DNA from 2 places in the Cronobacter muytjensii ATCC 51329 genome. Region 1 is predicted to be linked to the other one. Evidence: predicted binding sites of a transcription regulator. Region 1 holds the regulator's gene; the other holds the start of a gene.

Evidence for each region. The regulator sigma-54, encoded in region 1, starts transcription at its own class of promoters, with help from an activator protein. The targets are predictions, from matches to a motif close to GTTGGCACANNTTTCGCTNT.
Region 2: the regulator sigma-54 is predicted to act here: its motif matches at 6,655-6,674, upstream of glnA (glutamate--ammonia ligase).

The regions. Positions count from the first base shown of each region.
Region 1 covers NZ_CP012268.1:3,583,684-3,592,198, forward strand. Annotated here, with positions in the region: gene kdsC (3-deoxy-manno-octulosonate-8-phosphatase KdsC) at 1-288, shown strand, start outside; gene lptC (LPS export ABC transporter periplasmic protein LptC) at 285-860, shown strand; gene lptA (lipopolysaccharide ABC transporter substrate-binding protein LptA) at 829-1,386, shown strand; gene lptB (LPS export ABC transporter ATP-binding protein) at 1,393-2,118, shown strand; gene rpoN (RNA polymerase factor sigma-54) at 2,216-3,655, shown strand; gene hpf (ribosome hibernation promoting factor) at 3,678-3,965, shown strand; gene ptsN (PTS IIA-like nitrogen regulatory protein PtsN) at 4,046-4,531, shown strand; gene rapZ (RNase adapter RapZ) at 4,596-5,450, shown strand; gene npr (PTS phosphocarrier protein NPr) at 5,447-5,719, shown strand; gene AFK63_RS16520 (hypothetical protein) at 5,780-6,211, opposite strand; gene AFK63_RS16525 (hypothetical protein) at 6,515-6,952, opposite strand; gene AFK63_RS16530 (hypothetical protein) at 6,979-7,545, opposite strand; gene mtgA (monofunctional biosynthetic peptidoglycan transglycosylase) at 7,689-8,417, opposite strand; gene elbB (isoprenoid biosynthesis glyoxalase ElbB) at 8,414-8,515, opposite strand, start outside.
Region 2 covers NZ_CP012268.1:4,085,546-4,094,060, reverse strand. Annotated here, with positions in the region: gene AFK63_RS18710 (alpha-glucosidase) at 1-1,542, shown strand, start outside; gene AFK63_RS18705 (MFS transporter) at 1,587-2,993, shown strand; gene AFK63_RS18700 (MFS transporter) at 3,046-4,482, shown strand; gene typA (ribosome-dependent GTPase TypA) at 4,560-6,383, opposite strand; gene glnA (glutamate--ammonia ligase) at 6,762-8,171, shown strand; gene glnL (nitrogen regulation protein NR(II)) at 8,371-8,515, shown strand, end outside.

The DNA of each region.
Region 1 (8,515 bases):
CATCTTTACCAGGGCCAGTCCGATAAGCTCATCGCTTACCGCCAACTGCTGGAAAAACTGGCGCTTGCTCCGGAAAATGTCGCTTATGTCGGCGATGATTTAATTGACTGGCCTGTGATGGCGCAAGTCGGGCTGAGCGTGGCGGTAGCGGATGCGCATCCGCTGCTGACGCCGAAGGCCGATTACGTCACCCATATCCCGGGCGGCCGCGGCGCGGTGCGCGAAGTCTGCGATCTTCTGCTGCTGGCGCAGGGAAAATTAGATGAGGCCATAGGGCAATCCATATGAGTAAGACCAGACGCTGGATAATCATCCTGCTGGCGCTGGCCGCGCTGGTGCTGATTGGCATTAACCTCGCCGATCAGGATGAAGGCGGCCCGCTGACAGTAAACAGCAATGAGCCGACATACCAGAGCGAGCAGTCAAACACGGTGGTTTACAGCCCGGAAGGCGCGCTGAACTATCGCTTAGTCGCACAGCACGTCGAGTATTTCTCAGAAGACGGCGTCTCCTGGTTTACACAGCCGGTGATGACCACCTTTGATACCAACAAAGTGCCGACCTGGTCGGTCAAAGCGGATCGTGCCAAACTGACCAATGACAGAATGCTCTACCTGACCGGTCATGTGGAAGTGAACGCGCTGACGCCGGATTCGCAGTTGCGCAAAATTACGACCGACAAGGCAGAGATCAACCTGGTCACCCAGGATGTTACCTCTGATACGCTTGTCACTCTTTACGGCACCAGCTTTAATTCCAGCGGCCTGAAAATGCGCGGGAACCTTCGCAGCAAAAATGCCGAGCTGATTGAAAAGGTTAGAACCTCCTATGAAATCCAGAATAAACAAACTCAGCCTTAATGTCGTACTGACCAGTACGCTGCTGGCGGCAGGCTTCCCGGCGTTCGCGCTGACGGGCGATACCGAACAGCCTATCCATATAGAATCTGACCAGCAGTCGCTGGACATGCAGGGCAACGTGGTGACGTTTACCGGCAATGTCGTGGTGACGCAGGGCACGATTAAAATCAACGCTGACAAAGTCGTCGTCACGCGCCCTGGCGGTGAGAAAGGCAAAGAGGTGATTGACGGTTACGGTAATCCTGCCACTTTCTACCAGATGCAGGACAACGGCAAACCGGTTAAAGGCCATGCCTCAACGATGCACTACGAGCTGCAAAACGATTTCGTCGTGCTGACCGGCAACGCCTACCTTGAGCAGCTCGACAGCAATATCAAAGGCGACAAAATCACCTATCTCGTGAAAGAGCAGAAAATGCAGGCGTTCAGCGAGAAAGGCAAACGCGTGACCACCGTACTGGTGCCGTCGCAGCTGCAGAATAAAGACAACGCCGCTCAGGCGCCGAATCAGAACAAGAGCAACTAAACCCTTATGGCAACACTCATTGCGAAACACCTGGCGAAAGCCTACAAGGGCCGCCGCGTAGTGGAAGATGTCAGCCTGACGGTGAACTCAGGCGAGATTGTCGGCCTGCTTGGCCCGAACGGCGCGGGTAAAACCACCACGTTCTACATGGTCGTGGGCATTGTGCCGCGCGACGCCGGCAACATCATTATTGATGACGAAGATATCAGCTTGCTGCCGCTGCACGCCCGCGCGCGTCGCGGCATCGGTTATCTGCCGCAGGAGGCGTCCATTTTCCGCCGTCTGAGCGTCTACGACAACCTGATGGCCGTTCTGCAAATTCGCGACGATCTCAGCGCCGAGCAGCGCGAAGATCGTGCCAAAGAGCTGATGGAAGAGTTCCATATCGACCATCTGCGCGACAGCCTCGGCCAGTCGCTCTCCGGCGGCGAACGCCGTCGCGTGGAGATTGCCCGCGCGCTGGCGGCGAACCCGAAATTCATCCTGCTTGACGAACCCTTTGCGGGCGTCGACCCGATTTCGGTTATCGATATCAAACGTATCATTGAGCATCTGCGCGACAGCGGCCTTGGCGTGCTTATCACCGACCATAACGTGCGTGAAACGCTGGCGGTGTGCGAGCGCGCCTATATCGTCAGCCAGGGGCACCTTATCGCCCACGGCACGCCCGACGATATTCTGCAGGATGAACAGGTTAAACGCGTATATCTTGGGGAAGAGTTCAGACTCTGATAGGGTAGAGCAACAGGCAGAAACGGCGCGCCACCCAGCGCGCCCCGCCGCGACAGGTCTTATTTGACGTTTACACCTGAGGATTTTTGCTCTGAATATGAAGCAAGGTTTGCAACTAAGGCTTAGCCAACAGCTCGCCATGACGCCGCAGTTGCAGCAGGCCATTCGCTTGTTGCAGTTGTCCACGCTGGAACTCCAGCAGGAGTTGCAACAGGCGCTGGAAATTAATCCCCTGCTTGAGCAAACCGACATTCACGACGAAATTGCCACTCAGGAAACGCAGGACAACGAAGGGCTGGATACCGCCGAAGCGCTGGAGCAAAAAGAGATGCCGGACGAGCTGCCGCTTGACGCCAGCTGGGACGAAATCTACACCGCCGGCACGCCGTCAGGCACGGGCACCGACTATATCGACGACGAACTGCCGGTCTATCAGGGCGAAACGACCCAGAGCCTTCAGGATTACCTGATGTGGCAGGTGCAACTGACGCCCTTTTCCGATACCGACCGCGCGATCGCCACAGCGATCGTCGACGCGGTGGACGACACCGGCTACCTCACCGTCACGGTGCAGGATATTCTCGACGGCATGGGCGACAACGATGACGATATCGGCCCCGAAGAGATTGAGGCTGTGCTCAAGCGCGTGCAGCGTTTCGATCCGGTCGGCGTCGCCGCCCGCGATCTGCGCGACTGCCTGTTGATACAACTTTCGCAGTTCAGCGCCGACACGCCCTTTCTGGCGCAGGCGCGGCAGATAGTCAGCGATCACCTCGACCTGTTAGCCAATCATGACTTTCGCAGCCTGATGCGCGTCACGCGCCTGAAAGAGGATGTGCTGAAAGAAGCGGTGAACCTGATCCAGTCGCTCGATCCGCGTCCCGGCCAGTCTATCCAGACTGGCGAGCCGGAATATGTCATCCCGGACGTGCTGGTGCGCAAGCATAATGGCCGTTGGGTAGTGGAACTCAATTCCGACAGCATTCCCCGGCTCAAAATCAATCAGCAGTACGCCGCGATGTCTAATAGCGGGCGTAATGAATCTGACAACCAGTTCATCCGCAGCAACCTGCAAGAGGCGAAATGGCTGATTAAAAGCCTGGAAAGCCGTAACGACACGCTGCTGCGCGTCAGCCGCTGCATCGTTGAACAGCAGCAGGCGTTCTTCGAACAGGGCGAAGAGTATATGAAGCCGATGGTGCTGGCGGATATCGCCCAGGCGGTGGAGATGCATGAGTCCACTATCTCCCGCGTTACTACCCAAAAATATCTGCACAGCCCGCGCGGCATTTTCGAATTGAAGTATTTCTTCTCAAGTCACGTGAACACCGAGGGCGGCGGCGAAGCCTCGTCCACGGCTATTCGCGCGCTGGTGAAGAAGTTGATTGCAGCGGAAAACCCCGCGAAACCCTTAAGCGACAGCAAACTGACGTCTATGCTGTCAGAGCAGGGGATCATGGTGGCCCGCCGTACCGTTGCGAAGTATCGAGAGTCTTTATCCATACCGCCGTCAAACCAGCGCAAACAGCTGGTCTGACTCAACCGATAAGGAAGACACTATGCAGCTCAACATCACAGGACATAACGTCGAAATCACCGAAGCGCTGCGCGAGTTTGTCACCACCAAATTCGCCAAGCTGGAGCAGTATTTCGAAAGGATTAATCAGGTCTATATTGTGCTGAAGGTGGAAAAGGTGACGCAAATCGCCGACGCCACCCTGCATGTGAACGGCGGGGAGCTGCATGCCAGTTCGGAAGGCCAGGATATGTACGCCGCCATCGACGGTTTGATTGATAAACTGGCGCGGCAGCTCACTAAACACAAAGATAAACTGAAACAACATTAATTGTCCGGGCGTTTCGCTGGGACATCGACGGCCCGGCCCGTCTGGCGGGTCGTCGCACCAGAGAACGCTTAGGTGAAATTATGATGAATAATGATTCCGCTCTGCCATTGAGCAATGTTTTAAACCAGGAATGCACCCGCAGCGGCGTACACTGCCAGAGTAAAAAACGCGCCCTGGAGATTATCAGCGAGCTGGCGGCAAAGCAGCTTAGCCTGCCGCCGCAGGTAGTGTTTGAAGCGATCCTTACCCGTGAGCGGATGGGAAGTACCGGGATCGGCAACGGCATCGCCATTCCGCACGGCAAGCTTGAAGAAGATACGCTGCGCGCCGTAGGCGTTTTCGTCCAGCTCGAAACGCCGATTGCTTTTGACGCCATCGATAACCAGCCTGTCGATCTCCTCTTCGCGCTGCTGGTGCCGGCGGATCAAACCAAAACGCATCTGCATACGCTGTCGCTGGTGGCTAAAAGACTGGCGGACAAAACGATTTGCCGTCGTCTGCGTGCCGCGCAAAGCGATGAAGAGCTCTACCAGATAATCACTGAAACCAGTGAAGAGAGTGAATGACCGTGCTGAAAGGCACAATCCAGGAGGCGCCGGTTAACCGGTCTGAAGTGTGGAGAAACAGCAGATGGTTCTGATGATCGTCAGTGGACGTTCAGGGTCAGGGAAATCGGTCGCCCTGCGTGCACTGGAAGATATGGGGTTCTACTGCGTCGATAACCTGCCTGTCGTGCTGCTGCCTGAACTGGCGCGCACGCTTTCAGAAAGGCAGATATCCGCCGCGGTGAGCATCGACGTTCGTAATATGCCGGAATCCCCGGAGGTGTTTGAGCAGGCGATGAATAACCTGCCGGACGCGTTCTCTCCGCAACTGCTGTTCCTCGACGCCGATCGCAACACGCTGATTCGCCGCTACAGCGACACGCGCCGCCTGCATCCGCTCTCCAGCAAAAACCTGTCGCTCGAAAGCGCCATTGATGAAGAAAACGATCTGCTGGAGCCGCTGCGATCGCGCGCGGATCTGATTGTCGACACCTCGGAAATGTCGGTGCATGAACTGGCGGAAATGCTGCGCACCCGCTTGCTTGGCAAGCGCGAGCGTGAACTCACGATGGTGTTTGAATCCTTCGGCTTCAAGCACGGCATTCCGATCGATGCCGATTACGTCTTTGACGTGCGTTTTCTGCCAAACCCGCACTGGGATCCGAAACTGCGCCCGATGACCGGTCTCGATAAGCCCGTCGCGGCGTTTCTCGACCGCCACACCGAAGTGCACAATTTCATCTACCAGACGCGCAGCTATCTGGAACTCTGGTTGCCGATGCTGGAAACCAACAACCGCAGTTATCTGACTGTCGCCATCGGCTGTACCGGTGGTAAACACCGCTCCGTCTACATCGCCGAACAGCTGGCGGATTACTTCCGCTCGCGCGGCAAAAACGTTCAGTCCCGCCATCGCACGCTGGAAAAACGCAAATCATGACCGTAAAACAGACTGTCGAAATCACCAATAAGCTCGGGATGCATGCCCGCCCGGCGATGAAGCTGTTTGAACTGGTGCAGAGCTTTGACGCGGAAGTGCTGTTGCGTAATGAAGCGGGCACCGAAGCGGAAGCCAGCAGCGTGATAGCCCTGCTGATGCTCGATTCCGCCCAGGGCGGCCATATTGAGATAGAAGCCACCGGCCCGCAGGAAAAAGAAGCGCTGGCGGCCGTCATCGCGCTGTTTAACGCCGGCTTTGACGAAGACTGACCGCCCTACTCTCAGCGCAGCGCGTGCTGCGCTATTGCGCCGCGCTCTGTTAAGCCCGAGCTATATGACCAGCTGACAGCAGCTATGGAAGGTGCAGTGCCGGTAATTCTCGCGTGCGAGAATACCGTCCATGTCAGTGATTGTTGAGTGCGTACGCGTGAATTGACACTTCATAATGTCGTTGAGAAAGTCAGCGTCGCTGACAGCATCTGCACGGTCGCGCTCAAGGACACTGGTCAATGCATCGCGCAACCCAAAGCTGGTGTCAGGGTTGACCAACGTCTCCTGAATTTCTGCGTTAATTGCCTCGGGCGCTGTGTCTTCGTTCTGTTGAACGCCTGTCCAGCAGGCATCATGCCAGGTCTGCTCGGGGTAGCCTCCCATGAACGCGGGGTGAAATGGTGCATGTTCACGCTGCCCTACACGGTCACAGAGGGCATCATTCAAGCCCTGGCGGTGGCCTTCTTGCTCGCAGAACTGCAGTAGTTCCACGACTTCATTTCCTGAAAATTCCGAGACGTGTCGGCCGCTCTACGGCATGCAGCCGCAATAGTTGTAAGAGACTGTCGGGGCGTACTCAGTGGGGGTTTCGTGAGCAATGATCAGGGCCATAAATTACGTCCTTCCGGTGATAGTGTTCATGGTCGTTTTCCAGTGACAGGCAGCTCACCCAAACCGCCCTCAAAATTCGTACAAAACCCATATCAAAGGCAGAACAAGCAGCCAGCCTTCACAATCCTTCTCGGCAACCCACTTCAAGCGTTCCATTTTCGACGCCCTCATGCCTGGCCAGGGTCAGGTGGGCTGATCGTGTGTGCGTAACTGGGCGAACAGCGCGCTAATCTGCTTGCCGTATTGCTGGGCCCTGGGGATGCGCAGCTGCTTGAGGTAGGCGGCAATCTCATGGCCCTGCCCAAGCAGGGCAAACTCGATCAAGTGCCCGAGCGGGAGCGTCAACGGCAGAGGCTCGTTGACGATGTTGTCCTTGCCGCCTTCGGGCTCGGCGAACATCTCGAGCTTAGCGCCAATGTAGCGCAGGCTCGCCTCGCGCTGCTGCTCGGTGATGGCCAGCAGTGCGCTGGCGTCGAATCCGGCCAGTTCCAGGCAGTGGTCGTAGAAGTCGCTCAGACCTTCTTCCAACGGCACCCTGCCGACCGGCTGGCCCAGTTGCTGCTCCAGCCTGTCGAGAAAGCTGCGGTAATGCGCCAGGGTAATCAGTTCATCGATGTGCATGGTCATTTCCTCGTACAATCGCCGGTTCACGGATTGCCCATCACGCGCTCGAGCGAGAAGTCGAAGTCTTCGTCTGGCAGGGCTGGGGGCAATTGCTGCACCGCCTCCAATCGCAAGCCGTAGCCGAATGGATTCAGGGGCGCTGCCAGTGCGCTGTATCCGCTGATGGCAACCAGATACCGGCCCGGAGCCACCTCCAGGTAGTCGTTGTTCTTCAGCCGTAGCGGGTAGTTCTCCAGGTAGTTGCAGAAGAACGCTGCGTCCCAGTCCATCAGCGCGCCGAGGTCCGCCGCAACGAGCACACCCGAGGTCATATGCAGTGGCGCGCCCTGGTAGGTGAAATGCCGCTGTGCGCCGGCGGGCGGCAGGGCGCCTTGCTCAAGAAATACCGCGTAGTCGTCGTCGGGTATCTGGTAGATGGGGAAGACTACCCCTTCGCCGATGGCCTGAGCCCCTATCGCCTGATCGTCGATGAACAGGTCGAACACATCGCTGCCCTGGTAACCGACACGTTGCAGGAAAGCCTGCAGCGTCAGAGGGTCGAACAGCACGATGCCGGAGACGTGCAAGGTGATATTGGCGATGTTCTTCATAGGTCGCATCCTGGTGTTGCTGGAGTCGGTAATTTTAGGTAGCCAGCGCCTCTTGATGGGCGCGGGCATTGTCAATAAGTGTTTGCTCCAGCCTGGTGATAGCCATGGCCGTTCCCTCATTCCGCCCGGCTTATCCGGCGTCTCTACTGGCGGTTCATGAGGATCGGACTAAAGGACTCCCCGCCAAGCTGGCGCATCTGGCGCAAAATCCACTGCTGACGCGTACGCACGTAGCCTGACGGCGCGCTCACTTTAAAACGTATCGGGTTAGGCAAAACGGCCGCGAGCAATGCTGCTTCCGATGCGCTAAGGCGGCGGGCTGGCTTGTTGAAATAGCGCTGCGACGCCTCTTCCACGCCAAACACGCCTTCGCCGAACTCTGCGATATTCAGATAGACCGTCAGGATGCGGCGCTTGCTCCAGACAATTTCGATGCCGAGCGTTAAACCCGCCTCCAGCCCTTTGCGCAACCAGCTGCGCCCGTCCCATAAAAACAGGTTTTTTGCCGTTTGCTGCGACAGTGTGGAAGCCCCGCGAATGCGGCTGCTGCGCTCGTTATGAGAGACGGCTTTCTGGATAGCGGCCATATCAAAACCCCAGTGCGTCGGGAATTTCTGATCTTCCGCGGCGATCACCGCAAGCCCCATCCACGGCGAAATCTCATCCATGCCCACCCAGTCGGAGTGCGCCACATAGCTGAAGTCGCCGCTAAACCAGGCGGAGAGCTGCCGCTCGACCATCACCGCGGAAAACGGCACCGGTATAACGCTAAACAGCAAAATACCGGCAAGCCAGACGCCCGCCACGATAAGAAACGCCCGCAGCAGCAGAGGCCGCAGGCGAGCAAACAGCGAGCCACGCGCTTTACTCATGGGCACATCGCCACCAGACGCGCCACCAGCTTCTCAATCCCTGCCGCCGCCTCGTCGATGCTTTCGGCCAGCATATAGGCGGGCGTGGTCAGAACCTT
Region 2 (8,515 bases), 500 kb from region 1:
CTTGCCGACTGCAAAGAAAACGCGGGCGGCGATTATTACTGGACCTTCTTTCCGCAGCCAACTTTTGTCAGTACCCAGAAGTACTACTGCCACGTCGATAACAGCGGCTATATGAATTTCGATTTCAGCGCGCCGGATTATCACGAACTGGCGTTCTGGGAAGATAACGCGACAATCCGCTTCGAATGCGCGCCATCTTATATCGAACTGCTGGAAAAACTGACCGCGCTGCTGGGTCGACAGCCGGAACTGCCGGACTGGATCTACGATGGCGTGACGCTCGGTATTCAGGGCGGCACTGAGGTGTGCCAGCAGAAGCTTGATGTGATGCGCCGCGGCGGGGTCAAAGTCAACGGCATCTGGGCGCAGGACTGGTCCGGCATTCGCATGACCTCGTTCGGCAAGCGCGTGATGTGGAACTGGAAATGGAATCAGGAACTCTACCCGCAACTGGATACGCGCATTCAGCAGTGGAAACGCGAAGGCGTGCAGTTTCTCTCCTACATCAACCCGTACGTCGCCAGCGACAGAGATCTCTGCGAAGAGGCGGCAGCGCGTGGCTATCTCACCAAAGATGCGCAGGGCCAGGATTATCACGTCGAGTTCGGCGAGTTTTACGCGGGCGTGGTCGACCTGACCAACCCGGAGGCGTACGCCTGGTATAAAGACGTCATTAAAAAACAGCTGATCGAGCTGGGTTGCGGCGGCTGGATGGCGGATTTCGGCGAATATTTGCCAACCGACACACACCTGCATAACGGCGTCAGCGCTGAGATTATGCATAACGCCTGGCCCGCGCTGTGGGCAAAGTGTAACTACGAAGCGCTGCAGGAGACGGGCAAACTCGGCGAGGTACTGTTCTTTATGCGCGCCGGTTATACCGGCAGCCAGAAATATTCGACGATGATGTGGGCGGGCGATCAGAACGTCGACTGGAGCCTCGACGACGGGCTTGCCTCCGTGGTGCCGGCGGCGCTGTCGCTGGCGATGTCCGGTCATGGCCTGCACCACAGCGACATCGGCGGCTATACCACGCTGTTTGATATGAAGCGCAGCAAAGAACTGCTGCTGCGCTGGTGCGATTTCAGCGCCTTCACGCCGATGATGCGCACCCATGAGGGCAACCGTCCGGGCGATAACTGGCAATTCGACGGTGATGCCGAAACGATTGCGCATTTTGCCCGAATGACGACCATCTTCACCACGCTCAAGCCATACATCAGGCAGGCGGTGGCGCAGAACGCCAGCAGCGGCCTGCCGGTGATGCGTCCGCTATTTCTGCATTACGAACACGAGCCGCGGGCTTACAGCCTTAAATACCAGTATCTGTTTGGCCGCGATCTGCTGGTGGCGCCCGTTTATGAAGAGGGACGACACGACTGGACGCTCTGGCTGCCGGAAGACAGCTGGATCAACGCGTGGACCGGGGAGGCGTGCGGCGGCGGTGACGTAACCGTGGATGCGCCGCTCGGCAAGCCGCCGGTGTTCTACCGCGCACAAAGCGAATGGGCGTCGCTGTTCGCCACGCTGCGTCACATCTGATGAGGCTCGCCCGCAGGGCCTCTGCGGGCGCAAGGAGAACCGTGATGAGTCACACCACAACCGCGCCGGGCGGCGATCCGGCGACCCTGCGTTTGCCGTTTAAAGAGAAAGTCGCGTATGGCATGGGCGACCTGGGCTCGAATATTCTGCTGGATATCGGCACGCTGTATCTTCTGAAGTTTTACACCGATGTGCTGGGGCTGCCGGGCACTTATGGCGGTATTATCTTTCTGATCGCCAAGTTTTTTACTGCCTTTACCGATATGGGCACCGGCGTGATGCTTGACTCCCGCCGCCGTATCGGGCCGAAGGGAAAATTCCGGCCGTTTGTGCTGTACGCCGCCTTCCCGGTGACGCTGCTGGCTATCGCGAATTTTGTCGGCACGCCGTTTGAGATGACCGGCAAAGCAGTCATGGCGACGGTGCTGTTTATGCTCTACGGGCTGTTTTTCAGCATGATGAACTGCTCGTACGGCGCGATGGTGCCCGCCATTACCAAAAACCCGAACGAGCGCGCGTCGCTTGCCGCATGGCGCCAGGGCGGCGCGACGCTCGGGCTGCTGCTCTGCACCGTGGGTTTTGTACCCGTGATGAACCTCATTGAGGGCAACCCGCAGCTCAGTTATGTTTTCGCCGCCACGCTGTTCTCGCTGTTCGGCCTGCTGTTTATGTGGTGGTGCTATGCGGGTACGCGCGAGCGGTATGTCGAAACCGGCGCTGCCAGCCCGGCGCAAAAGCCGGGGCTGTTGCAGTCGTTTCGCGCCATCGCTGGCAACCGCCCGCTGTTTGTACTGTGCATCGCTAATCTCTGCACGCTCGGCGCATTTAACATCAAGCTCGCCATTCAGGTCTATTACACCCAGTACGTACTCAACGATCCGATTCTGCTGTCGTATATGGGCTTTTTCAGCATGGGCTGCATTTTTATCGGCGTGCTCCTGATGCCGGGCGCGGTGCGCCGTTTCGGCAAGAAAAAGGTCTATCTCGGCGGTCTGCTTCTCTGGGCGGTGGGCGATGTGCTCAACTACGCCTTCGGCAGCGGATCGGTGAGCTTTGTGGCGTTTTCCTGCCTGGCGTTTTTCGGCTCCGCATTTGTGAATAGCCTGAACTGGGCGCTGGTCTCCGACACGGTGGAATATGGCGAGTGGCGCACCGGCGTACGCTCGGAAGGCACGGTCTACACCGGCTTTACGTTCTTTCGCAAAGTCTCCCAGGCGCTGGCCGGGTTTTTCCCTGGCCTGATGCTGACGCAGATTGGCTATGTCCCGAACGTGGCGCAGTCCGTTACGACGATTGAGGGCCTGCGCGAGCTGATTTTTATCTGGCCGTGCGTGCTGGCGGTAATAACGATTATCGCGATGGGCTGCTTCTACAACCTTAACGAGAAGATGTACGTGCGGATTGTGGATGAACTGGAAAACCGTAAGCGGGCGTTTTCGCCTGGCGCGTAACCCTGACGGCGCTCGCGTCGTTCGGCGCGGGCCTGTGCTTTGAGGATCGGCTATGACGGCATTCACGAATCAGGACCCGCTGACGCTCCGCCTGAGCCTGCGGGAAAAATTGTCTTACGGCATGGGCGATTTCGGCTCCAACCTGATGCTGTGTATCGGGACGCTGTATCTTCTGAAGTTTTATACCGATGAACTGCATCTGCCCGCCTTTTACGGCGGCGTGATTTTCCTGGTGGCGAAGTTTTTCACGGCGCTGACCGATATGCTGACCGGCGTGCTGGTGGACTCACGACGCGCGCCCGGCCCGCGCGGCAAATTCCGGCCCTTTATTCTGTTCGCCTCGTTTCCGGTGGCGCTGGTGGCGACGGCGCAATTTGTCGCCAACGATCTGCCGCTGACCATGAAAACCGCGCTCGCTACGGTGCTGTTTATGCTCTTCGGCCTGTTTTACAGCCTGATGAACTGCGCTTATGGCGCGATGGTGCCCGCCATCACTAAAAACCCGCAGGAGCGCGCGCATCTCGCCGCCTGGCGGCAGGGCGGCGCGACGCTTGGACTGCTGCTCTGCACGGTCGGCTTTATGCCAATCCAGTCGCTGTTTACGGCGCGTCCGGCGACGGGCTACCTGGTCGCGGCGCTGCTTTTCGCCGGCGTCGGGCTTATCAGCATGGGGTGCTGTTACCGCGGCGTGCGCGAGCGTTATGTAGAAGTGGTGCCCGCCGGGCATAAGCCGGGCATGCTGAAATCCTTTTGCGCGATTTTCCAGAACCCGCCGCTGCTGGTGCTGTGTATCGCCAATCTCTGTACGCTGGCGGCGTTTAATATCAAGCTCGCCATCCAGGTCTATTACACGCAATACGTGCTCAACGATGTGCATCTGCTGTCGTGGATGGGATTGTTCAGCATGGGCTGCATTCTGGTCGGCGTCTTTTTGGTGCCGGGCGCGGTGAAACGCTTTGGTAAGAAACGGGTCTATCTCGGCGGGCTCGCGCTCTGGGCCGCTGGCGATATTTTTAACTACCTGTGGGGCGCGACGTCGCTGAGCTTCGTACTGTTTTCGTGCATGGCGTTTTTTGGCACCGCGTTTGTGAACAGTCTGAACTGGGCGCTGGTGCCGGATACGGTGGATTACGGCGAGTGGAAAACCGGCATCCGCGCCGAAGGCTCGGTCTACACCGGTTATACGTTTTCGCGCAAGATTTCCGCGGCGCTGGCAGGGTTCCTGCCCGGCATTATGCTGACGCAAATCGGTTACGTGCCAAACGCGCTGCAAACCGCCGCGACGCTCGACGGGCTACGCCAGCTGATTTTCCTCTGGCCGTGCGGGCTGGCCATTATCGCCGCCCTGATTATGGGCCTGTTTTATAAGCTCAATGAAGCCCGCTTTGCGGTCATCATTGATGAGATAGCGAAGCGGAAAACAACGCCGCGCTACACGCCTGAAGCTGACCGTAAACCACCAGCGTCGGTAGCCCGCGCGCAACCATAAAAAAAGCCGCTGAAATTCAGCGGCTTTTTAGTCACGCAGGCGGCGTTAACGCCGGCCCGGTTTACGGATGCACCGTATTAGTCTTCTTTCGCACCGCGCATTGCGCGTTTACGATCGTTTTCCGTCAGGTGACGCTTACGGATACGTACAGACAGCGGAGTCACTTCGACCAGTTCGTCATCATCGATGAACTCGAGCGCCTGCTCCAGGGTCATCTTGATAGGCGGAACCAGAACCGTCGCTTCGTCCGTACCGGACGCACGCATGTTGGTCAGTTTCTTACCGGTCAGACAGTTAACCGTCAGGTCGTTAGAACGGCTGTGAATACCGATGATCTGGCCTTCATACACTTCCGCACCGTGACCCAGGAACAGCTTACCGCGATCCTGCAGACCGAACAGCGCGAACGCGACCGCTTTACCCTGACCGTTAGAGATCAGTACGCCATTGTTACGCTGGCCTACTTCGCCCGGACGAATATCGTCGTAGTGGCTGAAGGTGGAGTACAGCAGACCGGTACCGGAGGTCATGGTCATGAACTCAGAACGGAAGCCAATCAGGCCACGGCTTGGGATCACGTAGTCGAGACGTACGCGGCCTTTGCCGTCCGGATTCATGTTTTTCAGGTCGCCTTTACGCTCACCCAGCGCCTGCATCACAGAACCCTGGTGCTGTTCTTCGACGTCCAGCGTGACGTTTTCGAACGGCTCTTGTTTACGACCGTCGATTTCGCGGAAGATAACTTTCGGACGGGAAACCGCCAGTTCGAAACCTTCACGACGCATATTCTCGATAAGCACAGACAGGTGCAGTTCACCACGGCCAGAAACGCGGAACGCATCAGCGTCTTCGGTCTCTTCAACGCGCAGCGCAACGTTATGCACCAGCTCTTTGTTCAGACGGTCAAGGATCTGACGAGAGGTAACGTATTTACCTTCTTTACCGCAGAACGGCGACGTGTTGACGTTGAAGTACATAGAAACGGTCGGTTCGTCAACGGACAGCGCCGGCAGCGCTTCGACGTTCTGCGGGTCGCAGATGGTGTCGGAGATGTTCAGCTCGCCAAGACCGGTGATCGCGATGATATCGCCAGCTTCAGCCAGATCGGTATCGATACGCTCCAGGCCCAGGTGGCCCAGTACTTTACCGACTTTACCGTTACGGGTTTTGCCTTCGCTATCAATGATAGTGACCTGCTGGTTCGGCTTCACTTTACCGCGTTTGATGCGGCCGATGCCGATGACGCCAACGTAGTTGTTGTAGTCGAGCTGGGAGATCTGCATCTGCAGCGGGCCGTCGAGATCGACGTCCGGTGCCGGTACATGGTCAACAATCGCCTGGTACAGCGGGGTCATGTCTTCCGCCATGTCAGAGTGATCCAGACCTGCGATACCGTTCAGCGCGGAGGCGTAAACGATAGGGAAGTCCAGCTGCTCGTCAGTCGCGTCGAGGTTGACGAACAGGTCGAACACCTGATCCACAACCCAGTCAGGACGCGCGCCCGGACGGTCAACCTTGTTGATAACCACGATAGGTTTCAGGCCATGGGCAAATGCTTTCTTGGTCACGAAGCGCGTCTGCGGCATCGGGCCGTCAAAAGCATCAACCACCAGCAGCACGGAATCAACCATGGACATGACACGTTCAACTTCACCACCGAAGTCAGCGTGCCCAGGGGTATCAACGATGTTGATACGGTAATCATTCCATTTGATCGCGGTGTTTTTAGCGAGGATGGTAATCCCACGCTCTTTCTCCAAATCGTTGGAGTCCATCACGCGCTCTTGAGTTTCAGCACGTTCGTCGAACGTACCGGATTGCTGCAGCAGCTTGTCAACCAGGGTCGTTTTACCATGGTCAACGTGCGCAATGATGGCGATGTTACGCAATTTTTCGATCACAACTTTGCCTCAGGCATTAGAAATAGCGCGTTATTGTACACGTATTAATCGAAGGACTAAACAGGATCACAATCATCTGACGCAAACAAGTGTTGTCGCCAGGCTTTGTGATCCTTTTCACGCAGCGGTAAAAGGGCTATTAAACGTAAATTGCACCAACACAGTGCTTGTTTTTTACACACAGGCACTATATTGGTGCAATCTCTCCATCGTGGTGCAGCCCTTTTGCACTATGACGCGCATCATAGCGCCTTTTTGGGGGAATTTGAAAGTTGGCACAGATTTCGCTTTAAAGATTTCAGGGCGGCGACGCCAATTTTAATAAGTACTGAAGACCTCGTTACCACGACGACAATGACAAATCCGGGAGAGTTAAGTATGTCCGCTGAACACGTTCTGACGATGCTGAATGAACATGAAGTGAAGTTTGTGGATCTGCGCTTCACTGACACTAAAGGTAAAGAACAGCACGTCACCATCCCAGCCCACCAGGTGAACGCCGACTTCTTCGAAGAAGGTAAAATGTTCGATGGTTCCTCCATCGGTGGCTGGAAAGGCATCAATGAATCTGACATGGTGCTGATGCCGGACGCCTCCACCGCTGTCATTGACCCGTTCTACGAAGAACCGACCCTGATTATTCGTTGCGATATCCTCGAGCCGGGCACCATGCAGGGCTACGATCGCGACCCGCGTTCCATCGCCAAACGTGCGGAAGAGTACCTGCGCTCCACCGGCATCGCCGACACCGTACTGTTCGGGCCAGAGCCTGAATTCTTCCTGTTTGACGATATCCGTTTCGGCAGCTCCATCTCCGGCTCTCATGTCGCTATCGACGACATCGAAGGCGCATGGAACTCCTCCACCAAATACGAAGGCGGCAACAAAGGCCACCGTCCGGGCGTGAAAGGCGGTTACTTCCCGGTTCCGCCGGTCGACTCCTCGCAGGATATCCGTTCCGTAATGTGCCTGACGATGGAAGAGATGGGCCTGGTGGTTGAAGCTCACCACCACGAAGTGGCCACCGCCGGTCAGAACGAAGTGGCAACCCGCTTCAACACCATGACCAAAAAAGCGGACGAAATTCAGATCTACAAATATGTCGTGCATAACGTCGCGCACCGCTTCGGCAAAACCGCGACCTTTATGCCGAAACCGATGTTCGGCGATAACGGCTCCGGCATGCACTGCCATATGTCCCTGTCCAAGAACGGCACCAACCTGTTCTCTGGCGACAAATACGCAGGTCTGTCTGAGCAGGCGCTGTACTACATCGGCGGCGTTATCAAGCACGCGAAAGCCATCAACGCCCTGTCCAACCCGACCACCAACTCTTACAAGCGTCTGGTCCCGGGCTACGAAGCGCCAGTAATGCTGGCTTACTCCGCGCGTAACCGCTCCGCGTCCATCCGTATTCCGGTTGTCGCCTCTCCGAAAGCGCGTCGTATCGAAGTACGCTTCCCGGACCCGGCGGCTAACCCGTACCTGTGCTTCGCCGCTCTGTTGATGGCGGGTCTTGACGGTATCAAGAATAAGATCCACCCGGGCGAAGCGATGGACAAAAACCTGTATGACCTGCCGCCGGAAGAAGCGAAAGAGATCCCGCAGGTTGCCGGCTCTCTGGAAGAAGCCCTGCAGGCGCTGGATCAGGACCGCGAGTTCCTGACCGCAGGCGGCGTGTTCACCGACGACGCGATCGATGCTTACATCGCGCTGCGTATCGAAGAGAACGACCGTGTTCGCATGACGCCGCACCCGGTAGAGTTCGAACTGTACTACAGCGTTTAATGCTTTTTTGAAGTTGATAGCCAACGGATTTCAGGTTGTCGCCACTGCGTGAAATCCGTCACTGTTTTTTTGTTGCCGTGGAAACTTTAGCCCATCTTCGGATGGGCTTTTTTCACCACCCGAAACCGGTTTTAACGTCTTTTTCATCGTTAAAACGCTATACTGCACTAAAATGGTGCAAAACCTGGGGGACTGCTGGATGGCAACAGGCACGCTGCCCGATGCTGGGCAGATCCTTAACGCATTAATCAATAGCATTCTGCTGGTCGACGACGACCTGGCAGTGCATTACGCCAATCCGGCGGCGCAGCAGTTGCTCGCGCAAAGTTCACGTAAGCTCTACG